Regions from separate parts of the Micromonospora sp. NPDC005087 genome, predicted to be linked through region 2. Evidence: predicted binding sites of a transcription regulator. Region 2 holds the regulator's gene; the other holds the start of a gene.

Region 1 (5,392 bases), on a different contig from region 2:
CTTCTCACCCTTGGCGAGCGCGACGGCCAGGTCGGAGGCGGCCTTGGCCTCTTCCCGGACCGCCTTGTAGACAGTCATGCACTGGTCGCCGGCGAGGATGTTCTGCAGGCCCTCCGGGGTGGCGTCCTGCCCGGTCACCGGCACCTTGCCGTTGAGCTTGTTCTTCTTCAGCACGGAGATGGCCGCGTTGCCGAGACCGTCGTTGGCGGCCAGCACGCCGTCGATCTTGCCGTTGGCCTTGGTGAGCTGCTGCTCGAAGATCGTGGCGGCCTGCGCGTTGTCCCAGGCCGGTACGGCGTCCTCCGGGCCCTTGGTGTATTCCTTGGCGTCGAACTTCGGCTTGAGCACCGAGTCGTAGCCGTTCTTGAACAGGGTGGCGTTGTTGTCGGTGGGGGAGCCGTTGAGGTACGCCACGACCGGGTTCTTGGCGCTCTGGTCGGTCAGGCACTTGACCAGACCTTCGCCCTGGAGCTTGCCGACGGTCTCGTTGTCGAAGCTGACGTAGTACTGGGCCGAGCCGCCCAGGGTCAGCCGGTCGTAGTCGATGGTGGCGACGCCCTGCGACTTGGCCTTGTCGAGCACGGCCTTGCCGGTGCCGGAGTCCAGGTTGACGATCATCAGGGCGGTGACGCCGCTGGTGATCATCTGGTCGGCGATGGTCTGGAAGGCGGTCTTGTCGTTCTGGGCGTTCTGGATGTCGTACTGGACGCCGGCGGCCTTGAACGCCTCTTCCAGGAACCGACGGTCCGCGCTCTCCCAGCGGGCGGAGGACTTGCTGTCCGGAAGGATGACGCCGATCTTGGGGGTCTTGGCGGAGCTGGCCTGGTCGTCGCCGGAGTCGCCGCCACAGGCGGTCATGCTGCCGGTCGTGAGCAGGCCCACGGCGGCGATGGTGAGGAGCCCCTTACGCATGTGCAGGGTCCTTTCGGGGTGGGGGAAGGTGTTCTTTTGTTGTGCCCGGCAACGTATTGCGCCCCGCGCACGGTTCACAAGACCGGCGGAGCGTCAAGTTTGTTGGGAGCGATAACAATTCAGCAACGCGACTGTCACTCCCTGATCATCCAGGGGAAATGACCATGGACGGCAGCCGTCAGCGGGCCTGCAAAGCCGCCGTGCGCGCCTCGGTCAACGCCACCAGATCCGTCGCGGCCAGTTCGAGTTGCAGACCGCGCCGGCCAGCGGAGACATAGATCGTCGGCAGGCCCAGCGCGGAGTCGTCCAGCACGGTCGGCAGTCGCCGGCGCTGCCCGAGCGGGCTGATCCCGCCCCGCACGTAGCCGGTCGCCCGCTCGGCGACCGCCCGCTCGGCCAGCGTCGCCCGCTTGCCGCCGACCGCCGCCGCCAGCGCCTTGAGGTCCAGCTCGCCGGTGACCGGTACGACCGCGACGGTGAGCGCGCCGTCGACCTCGGTCACCAGCGACTTGAACACCCGCTCCGGGGGTACGCCGAGCGCCGCCGCCACCAGCGCGCCGTAGTTCGGCGCGTCCGGCGACACCCGGTACGGGTGGGTGCGATGCGCGATCCCGCGCTTGACCAGCAGTGCCGTTGCCGGAGTGCCCTGTCCCGCCACGTCAGCGAACCTAGTCGACCGGCTGACAGATCAGAACGGTCGGTGCCCCGGCGACCCGGGTGAGCACCAGGCTCGCCGCCGCGTCACCGGTCAACCGCAGGTCCCGCCGGAGCTGCTCCGGAGTGAGCGCGGAACCCCGCTTGAGGATCTCCACCCGCCCGACCCGGCGGTCCCGCAGCAGGGCCCGCAGGCGCTTGAGCGAGAACGGCAGCACGTCGGTCACCTCCAGGCAGCGCGCGTACGGGGTGCGGGTCGGGTGATCGGCGTAGAGGTAGGCGATGCTCGGGTCGCCGAGGGTGGCGTCCAGCTCGCCGGCCAGCTCGGCGACGAGGTGCGCGCGGACCACCGCGGCGTCCGGGTCGTACAGGTAGCGGCGCGTCGGGCCGACCGGAGCCTCGGCGGCGCCCGAGCCGGTGAGCTCGTGGCGGCGGGTCTCGTCGCCGTCCGCTCCCTGCCGGTAGAGCGTGGCGCGGCGGGGCACCTCCGCCAGCTCGCCGCACCAGAGCGCGGCCTCGACCAGGTCGCCGTCCACGCCGACCCACTCGGCCTCCGCGCCCGCCGGGATGAGCGCGTGATCCAGGCCCGGCGCCACCTTGACGACGGTGCGTGGCACCCGCTCGGCGAGCCCGGTGACGAAGTCCCACGGCGGCGAGTAGGCGCGCGGGTCGAAGATCCGCCGCCCGGTGCCGGCCCGGCGACGGGCCGGGTCGCAGAAGACCCCGTCGACCCGGGAGACGTCGAACGTGGTGGCGTCGCCGCACTCGACCGTGAACAGCTCGGCCAGCCCGTGCGCCGCGGCGTTGGCGGCGGCCATCGCGGCGGTCACCGGATCGGCCTCCACCCCGTACACCCGGATGCCGGCGCGGGCCGCGGCGAGCGCGTCGGCACCGAGCCCGCAGCCGAGGTCGGCCAGGGTACGCACGCCGGCCGCGCGCAGCCGGGCGGCCCGGCGGTCGGCGACCACCCGGCGGGTGGCCTGCTCCAGCCCGGCGCGGGTGAGGAACATCCCGGCGGCGGCCGGGCCGAACTTGCCGACCGCCCGATGGCGCAGCTCGGCCTGGGTCAGTGCCGCCGAGGCCAGTGCCGGCGGCACACCGGTCGCGCGCAGGGCCGACGCCGCGACCAGCGGGTCACCGCCGGCCAGCCCGGCCGCCGCCGCGAGCGCGGCCGACCCCTCGGGGGTACGCAGCGCCGCCAACTGGTCGAGATCCACCCGAGCATTGTCCCGGGCCGACCGGACTGGCCGGACAGTGGTGTCAGTCGGTGGGCGTGGCGGCGACGAAGGCCCGCCAGCTCGCCGGGGGGAAGGTGAGCGCCGGCCCGGCCGGGTCCTTGCTGTCGCGCACGGCGACCACGCCGGGCAGGTTGTCGGCGACCTCGACACAGGCGCCGCCGTTGCTGTTGCTGCGGGAGGACTTGCGCCAGGTGGCGTGGGTCAGGTCCATGTCTGCACCACTTCCTCGATCAGCCGGGCGGACTGCCGGCATGGCAGCGCCTCGCCGGTCACAGTCTCCCAGCGCCGCTCCAGGGCGGCAACGTCGTTCGGGCTGTCCACGGTCTGCCCCCGGAGCTGGTTGTCCAGGTGGGCCAGCTCGGCCCCGTTCTGGAGCCGGGCCAGGATGAACGGGCCGTTGAGCCCGACATGCCAGGGAGCGTCGGCCGGCACGACCCGGACCTGCACGTTCGGCTCGGTGCCCACAACCAGCAAATGCTGTAGCTGCTCGCGCATGGTCTCCCGGTCGCCGAGTTGCCGGCGCAGCGTGTGCTCCTCCAGCACCGCGACGAGGTGCGGACGCGGCTCGGCGGCCAGCAGGGACTGCCGGGCGAGCCGGGCGACCACCCGCGTCTCCACCTCGTCGGCGGTCAGCTCGCCGCCCACGCCGAGCATCGCCCGCGCGTACCCCTCGGTCTGGAGCAGGCCGGGGATCACCGTCGGGTCGTACCAGCGCAGCGCCGCCGCCTCCCGCTCATTCTCGTCCCACGGGCGGAACCAGTCCGGCGCGGCGTGGAAGCGGATCAGCTCCAGCATGCCGACGAAGAGACCGCCGGTGTCCAGGGTCGAGTCGATGCGGCCGACGTAGTCCGGCTTGACCGGGCTCTGCCCGGTCTCGACCGCACTCACGTACGACGATGAATAGTTGATCAGTTTGCCCAGCTCCTCCTGGCTGAGCCCGCGCGCCTGGCGTGCGCGGCGTAGCTGTTCGTGCAGGAACGTCAGTGTCGGTATCCGGGACACTCGGCTCCCCTTTCCGCGGCTTCTGGTGGAGGCAACCGACGGTAGGGAGATGGCCACTCTGTGGCGAGGTGTTCCCGGCGTGTTGCGGTAACGACTGGCGGATCTGTGGCGACACGGCGAACGGTGCGTTGGCACTCTCCTTGACGGAGTGCTAGCCACGGAATAACCTGCGATTAGCACTCTCACCCTGAGGGTGCCAGCTTCCGGGTTTCACGACCCGGGTGCGAAACGCCAGGCGGACCGGCACCCGCGACGACGGCCCCGCCCGGTGGCATGTGGCAGATTGACGCTGGTCGGCCCCGCCGGCCAGCAACGAAACCAATACCCCAGGAGGGTATGCCCGTGACTACCGCGACCAAGGTTGCGATCAAGCCGCTCGAGGACCGGATCGTGGTCCAGGCGAACGAGGCTGAGACCACCACGGCGTCGGGCATCGTGATCCCCGACACCGCCAAGGAGAAGCCGCAGGAGGGCACTGTCCTCGCTGTCGGCCCGGGCCGGATCGACGACAACGGCAACCGTGTGCCGCTCGACGTCAAGGTCGGCGACACCGTTCTCTACTCGAAGTACGGCGGCACCGAGGTCAAGTACGCCGGCGAGGAGTACCTGGTGCTCTCCGCCCGCGACGTCCTCGCGGTCATCGAGAAGTAAGCAACCGATCAGTGCCATTGCCCCGGTCCGGCTCGCCGGGCCGGGGCAGTGGCGCTTCGAAGGGACATTCATGGCGAAGATCCTGAGCTTCTCGGACGACGCCCGGCACCTGCTGGAGCACGGTGTCAACGCCCTCGCGGACGCGGTCAAGGTCACCCTCGGCCCGCGCGGGCGCAACGTCGTCCTGGACAAGAAATTCGGTGCGCCGACGATCACCAACGATGGTGTGACCATCGCCAAGGAGATCGAGCTCACCAACCCCTACGAGAACCTCGGCGCGCAGCTGGTCAAGGAGGTGGCGACCAAGACCAACGACGTCGCCGGCGACGGGACCACCACCGCGACCGTGCTGGCCCAGGCCATGGTTCGCGAGGGCCTGCGCAACGTGACCGCCGGGACCAACCCGGCCGGGCTCAAGCGGGGCATCGACGCGGCGGCCACCAAGATCTCTGAGGCGCTGCTCGGTCGGGCCGCGGAGGTCACCGGCAAGGAGTCGATCGCGAACGTGGCGACGATCTCCGCGCAGGACTCCACCATCGGCGAGCTGATCGCCGAGGCGATGGAGCGGGTCGGCCGCGACGGTGTCATCACCGTCGAGGAGGGCTCGATGCTCACCACCGAACTGGACGTGACCGAGGGTCTCCAGTTCGACAAGGGCTTCATCTCGCCGAACTTCGTCACCGACCTGGAGGGTCAGGAGTCCGTCCTTGAGGACGCGTACATCCTGGTCACCACCCAGAAGATCTCGGCGATCGAGGAGCTGCTGCCGCTGCTGGAGAAGGTCCTGCAGAACAGCAAGCCCCTGCTGATCATCGCCGAGGACGTGGACGGCCAGGCGCTCTCCACCCTGGTGGTCAACTCGCTGCGCAAGACCCTCAAGGTCTGCGCCGTGAAGGCCCCGGGCTTCGGCGACCGGCGCAAGGCGATGCTCCAGG
Region 2 (5,392 bases):
GAGGACGGCACCCGGCTGGCCGCCCGGATGCGTCGCGGCGAACTGCCGTACCCCAGCGACGACGTCGCCGCGGACCGTTACCTGGCCGCGGAGGCTGCCCTCGACGCCGCCGGCCTGTCCTGGTACGAGGTCTCCAACTGGGCCCGCACCGACGAGGCCCGGTGCCGGCACAACCTGCTCTACTGGACCGGCGCCGACTGGTGGGGGCTGGGCCCCGGGGCGCACAGCCACGTCGGCGGGGTGCGCTGGTGGAACGTCAAGCACCCGTCGGCGTACGCTGAGCGGCTGGCCGCCGGCGCGTCACCCGGCCTCGCCCGGGAGGTGCTCACCGGCGACGAGGCGCACATGGAGGACGTCATGCTCCGGCTGCGGCTCGCCACCGGGCTGCCGCTGGCGGTGCTCGACGCCACCGGCCGGGCCGGCGCCGAACGGGCGCTGGCCAACGGACTGCTGGCCGCACCGGAGTACGCGGCCGGCCGGGCGGTGCTCACCCTGCGCGGCCGACTGCTCGCCGACGCCGTGGTGCGCGACCTGCTGCCCTGAGCCGGCGTGCCGCCGCCGGTCGGCCCGACGGCCGTCGGCAGTCGGCCCGCCGGTCGACCGACGGCGGTGCACCGGGTCGGCCGGGGGAGCGGCCGACCCGGGTCACTTGATGAAACTGGCCGACATCGGGTAGCGGTAGAGCTGGCCCTCGTTGGCCTTCATCCCGGCGATGATCCCGAACAGGATCTGGATCACCACCACCGCGATGCTGGGCAGGAAGAGCAGGCACCAGCTCACGAAGAGCAGCACGAACGCGATGATCGACCAGAGGATCTGGAAGTTCAGCGCGGCCAGGGCTTGCGCCCGGACGGCCGGCGACTGCTGACCGCGGGCCAGATAGGCGATGAGCGGGGCGACGAAGCCCAGCGGGCCGAAGCTGATCAGCGCGCCGGCGGCGCCGCCGAAGTGCGCGACCAGTGCCCAGGTCTTGTCCTCGTTGCTGGCGTAGCCGCCGCCGGGGCCGCCGTAGGCGCCGCCGGTCGGATAGCCGCCAGGGGGATAGCCCCCGGGTGGCGGAGGGTAGCCGCCCGACGGCGGTTGGTCACCGGTGGGCGGCGGATAGCCACCGGCCGGGGGATAGCCGCCCGGGCCGGGTGCCCCGGACAGTGGTGCGGTGGGTGGCTCGGCCGAGGAGGCCGGGCCGGGAGCGGCCGGCGGGTAGGTCGGCTCCGGCGGCTGATCGCCGGGGTCTCCCGCACCGGGAGGGCGAGGTGGTTCAGTCATGGATGTCACGGTAGGGGCCCGTGGCAACGCCCACCAGAGCGACACCGCCGGGCCAGCCTGTCTGAACGGACAGCGGCGGCCTTGATCATCGCGCTGGGGGGCACGCCGACGTAGACTGGCACTCGTTACAGTCGAGTGCCAGTACGGCCCGCCGGCCCCGCCGTGCCGGCGGCCGACGTGCGACAGGAGGTGCGGAGGATGGGTCTGGACGACCGCAAGCTCGCCGTGCTCCGCGCCATCGTCGAGGACTACGTCTCCACGCAGGAGCCGGTCGGCAGCAAGGCGCTGGTCGAGCGGCACCAGCTCGGTGTCTCCCCGGCCACGGTCCGCAACGACATGGCCGTGCTGGAGGAGGAGGGCTACATCCGGCAGCCGCACACCAGTGCCGGCCGGGTGCCCACCGACCGCGGCTACCGGCTCTTCGTGGACCGGCTGTCCCGGGTAAAGCCGCTCAGCCCGGCCGAGCGCCGGGCCATCGAGCGCTTCCTGGTCGGCGCGGTCGACCTCGACGACGTCGTGCACCGCACCGTACGGCTGCTCGCCCAATTGACCCGGCAGGTGGCCGTGGTGCAGTACCCGAGCCTGGCCCGCTCCTCGGTGCGCCATCTGGAGCTGGTGCCGATCTCCACCACCCGGCTGATGCTCGTCATGATCGCCGACACCGGGCGGGTGGAGCAGCGGCTGGTGGAGCTGCCCGGGCCGGTGCATCCCGACGACGTCACCGACCTGCGCCGACTGGTCAACGAGAAGCTCGCCGGCGCCCGACTGTCCGACACGCCGCCGCTGGTGCAGGCGCTGGTCGAAGAGGCGCCGTCCGAGCTGCGCCCGGCGATGACCACGCTCTCCACCGTGCTGCTGGAGACGCTGGTCGAGCGGCACGAGGAGCGCATCGCGCTGGCCGGCACCGCCAACCTCACCCGGGGCGGGCTGCTCGACTTCCAGGGCTCGCTGCGGCCGATCCTCGAGGCGCTGGAGGAGGAGGTCGTGTTGCTCAAGCTCATCGGCGAGACCGAGCCGAGCACGACCCGGGTGCTGATCGGCGACGAGAACGAGTTCGACAACCTGCGTGCCGCCTCGGTGGTCAGCACCGGGTACGGCCCGGGCGCCACCATCGTGGGTGGCCTGGGGGTGCTGGGGCCCACCCGGATGGACTACCCCGGCACCATCGCCACGGTGCGCGCCGTGGCACGCTACGTGGGCGAGTTGCTGGCCCAGAACTGACCAGTCAGGGCCGACGGCCGGCTGCGGCCGCCGACCGGCGCAACGCGAGACGAACATGAGGACACGGAACGCAGTGGCCAGGGACTACTACGGCATTCTCGGTGTGAGCCGGGAAGCCTCCGATGACGAGATCAAGCGCGCCTACCGCAAGCTGGCGCGCCAGTTCCACCCGGACGTCAATCCGGACCCGGAGGCTCAGGAGAAGTTCAAGGACATCAACGCCGCGTACGAGGTGCTCTCGGACGACCGGAAGCGGCAGATCGTCGACCTCGGTGGCGATCCGCTCGCCCCGGGTGGCGGCGGCGCCGGCGGCCCGGGTGGTCCGGGCGGCGCCGGCCCGTTCGTCGGGTTCCAGGACATCATGGACGCGTTCTTCGGCGGCGCGGCGGGTGGCGCGCGCGGCCCGCGCCCGCGGACCCGGCCGGGCGCCGACGCGATCCTGCGGCTGGAGCTGGACCTGCACGAGACGGCGTTCGGGGTCGAGGCGCCGATCACCGTCGACACCGCGGTGCTCTGCACCACCTGTTCCGGCGCCGGCACGGCCGCCGGCACCCACCTGGCCACCTGCGAGGCGTGCGGCGGCCGGGGCGAGGTGCAGTCGGTGCAGCGCACCTTCCTCGGCCAGGTGGTCTCCGCCCGGCCGTGCACCGTCTGCCAGGGCTACGGCACCACCATCCCGCACCCCTGCCCCACCTGCGCAGGCGACGGCCGGGTGCGCACCCGCCGTTCGCTGACCGTGAAGATCCCCGCCGGCGTCGAGGACGGCATGCGGATCCGGCTGGCCCAGCAGGGCGAGGTGGGCCCGGGTGGCGGCACCGCCGGTGACCTCTACGTGGAGATTCACGAGCGGCCGCACGACGTGTACTCCCGCAAGGGCGACGACCTGCACTGCCGGGTCACCGTCCCGATGACGGCGGCGGCGCTGGGCACCCGGCTGACCATCAAGACGCTGGACAGCGAGGAGACGGTCGACGTCAAGGCAGGCACCCAGCCCGCCAGCACGCTGCGGCTGCGCGCCCGCGGTGTGCCGCACCTGCGTGGCACCGGGCGGGGCGACCTCTACGTGCACCTGGACGTCCGGACGCCGACCAAGCTCGACCCGGACCAGGAGAAGATGCTGCGCGACTTCGCCAAGACCCGGGGCGAGGAGGTCGCCGAGCTGACCAAGCAGGGCGGCTTCTTCTCCCGGATGCGCGACGCGTTCAACGGCCACGCCTGACCGGCGCGGCTAGCCTGATCATCGTGTCCGCCCCACTGTTCCTGGTCGAGTCGCTGCCCACCGCCGACACGATGACCCTCGACGGTCCCGAGGGGCATCACGCCGCCACCGTGCAGCGGCTGCGGGTCGGCGAGGAGCTGCTGCTCGCCGACGGCCGGGGCGGCACGGCCGCCGCCGTGGTCACCGCCGTCGGCCGGGGCAGCCTGGAACTCACGATCACCTCTCGGGGATACGTGGACGCGCCCGTACCCCGGCTGGTGATCGTGCAGGGCATCGCCAAGGGCGACCGGGGAGAGCTGGCCGTGCAGGCGATGACCGAGGTCGGGGTGGACGAGATCGTGCCCTGGGCGGCGGTCCGCTCGGTCACCCAGTGGCGCGGCGACCGGGGCGTACGGGCCCGGGAGAAATGGGTGGCCACGGCCCGGGAGGCGGCCAAGCAGGCCCGCCGCCCCTGGTTGCCGGTGGTGGCCGGGGCGCCGGACGAGTCGACCGCCACGGTGACCCGCCGGATCGCCGGTGCCGCCGCCGGGTTCGTGCTGCACGAGGAGGCCGACGAACGGCTGACCGTCGCCGACCTGCCGCCGGCCGGGGAGATCGTCCTGGTGGTCGGCCCCGAGGGCGGCATCGCCCCGGCCGAGCTGACCGCTTTCCGCGAGGCGGGCGGCCGACCGGTCCGGCTCGGCCCTGCGGTGCTACGGACGTCCACCGCCGGGGTGGCCGCGCTCAGCGTGCTCGCCACCCGGCTCGGCCGCTGGTAGTCCGGGCTCGGAGCCGTTCCCACCCCCGAGGGCGACGCCCGCCCCGGCTGTCCTGCCCCCGACGTCCCAGCTCCCCCAACCACCCTGCCCGCGCCCTTTGCTCTGCTTCAACCACCGCAACACTTGCGGCCGTCGGGTGTTGCGCCCGTTGAAGCAGAGCAAAGGCGCGATGAGCAGGTCGGGCGACTCGACAACCGGCGGGTCCGGCTCGATCGCGGAACCGGCGGTCAGCTGCGCAGGTAGGAGGCGCCGTTGAGGTCGACGATGGTGCCGGACGCCCACTCGGCCTGGGGCGAGGCCAGCCAGTGCACCGCAGCGGCGATCTCCTCCGGCCGGGCCACCCGGTCGAACGGGCTCTGCGCCCGGATCGCCGCGCCCGGCTCACCGCGCAGGTGCTCGGTGGTCATGTCGGTCGCCACGAAGCCCGGCGCGACGGTGGCGACGGCGATGCCGTACGGCGCGAGCGCCACCGCGAGGGACTGGCCCAGCGCGTTCAGCCCCGCCTTGCTGGCGCCGTACGCCGGCTGCGACGGCTCGCCCCGGAACGCACCCCGGGATGAGACGTTGACGATCCGCCCGCCGCGCTCCCGCATGTGCTGGGCGGCGCACCAGGTGACGTTGCCGGCGCCGGTCAGGTTGGTCTCGAGCACCTGCCGCCAGCGCTTCTGCCACTGCTCGTAGGAGGCGCCGAAGATCGGGTGCGGGTCGTCCCGGTCGCCGTACACCCCGGCGTTGTTGACCAGCACGTCCAGGCCGCCCAGCAGTTCGGCGGCCCGGTCCACCATGGCCCGGACCTCGTCCGGGTCGGTGAGGTCGGCGCGGACCACCACGTGCCCCGCGCCGGGCAGTTGGGCGCGTAGCTCTTCAGCGGCGTCCGCGGAGTCGCGATGGTGGATGGCCACCCGGTCGCCGCCGGCCGCGAACGCCG

The links. Region 2 encodes HrcA, which represses chaperone genes, less so after heat shock. Its sites were predicted from a motif close to GGTTNGCACNCTCNNNNNGAGNGTGCNAACC; they were not measured.
Region 1: a site for HrcA is predicted at 3,978-4,008, ahead of groES (co-chaperone GroES). Genes of this name have one in related genera too.

The regions. Positions count from the first base shown of each region.
Region 1 covers NZ_JBIALB010000013.1:155,986-161,377, reverse strand. The annotation lists gene ACFYPS_RS26595 (substrate-binding domain-containing protein) at 1-912, opposite strand, end outside; gene ybaK (Cys-tRNA(Pro) deacylase) at 1,091-1,570, opposite strand; gene ACFYPS_RS26585 (methyltransferase domain-containing protein) at 1,581-2,783, opposite strand; gene ACFYPS_RS26580 (DUF397 domain-containing protein) at 2,827-3,015, opposite strand; gene ACFYPS_RS26575 (Scr1 family TA system antitoxin-like transcriptional regulator) at 3,006-3,806, opposite strand; gene groES (co-chaperone GroES) at 4,143-4,457, shown strand; gene groL (chaperonin GroEL) at 4,528-5,392, shown strand, end outside.
Region 2 covers NZ_JBIALB010000003.1:63,984-69,375, forward strand. The annotation lists gene hemW (radical SAM family heme chaperone HemW) at 1-543, shown strand, start outside; gene ACFYPS_RS08490 (DUF4870 domain-containing protein) at 646-1,266, opposite strand; gene hrcA (heat-inducible transcriptional repressor HrcA) at 1,465-2,487, shown strand; gene dnaJ (molecular chaperone DnaJ) at 2,561-3,706, shown strand; gene ACFYPS_RS08505 (16S rRNA (uracil(1498)-N(3))-methyltransferase) at 3,730-4,464, shown strand; gene ACFYPS_RS08510 (SDR family oxidoreductase) at 4,692-5,392, opposite strand, start outside.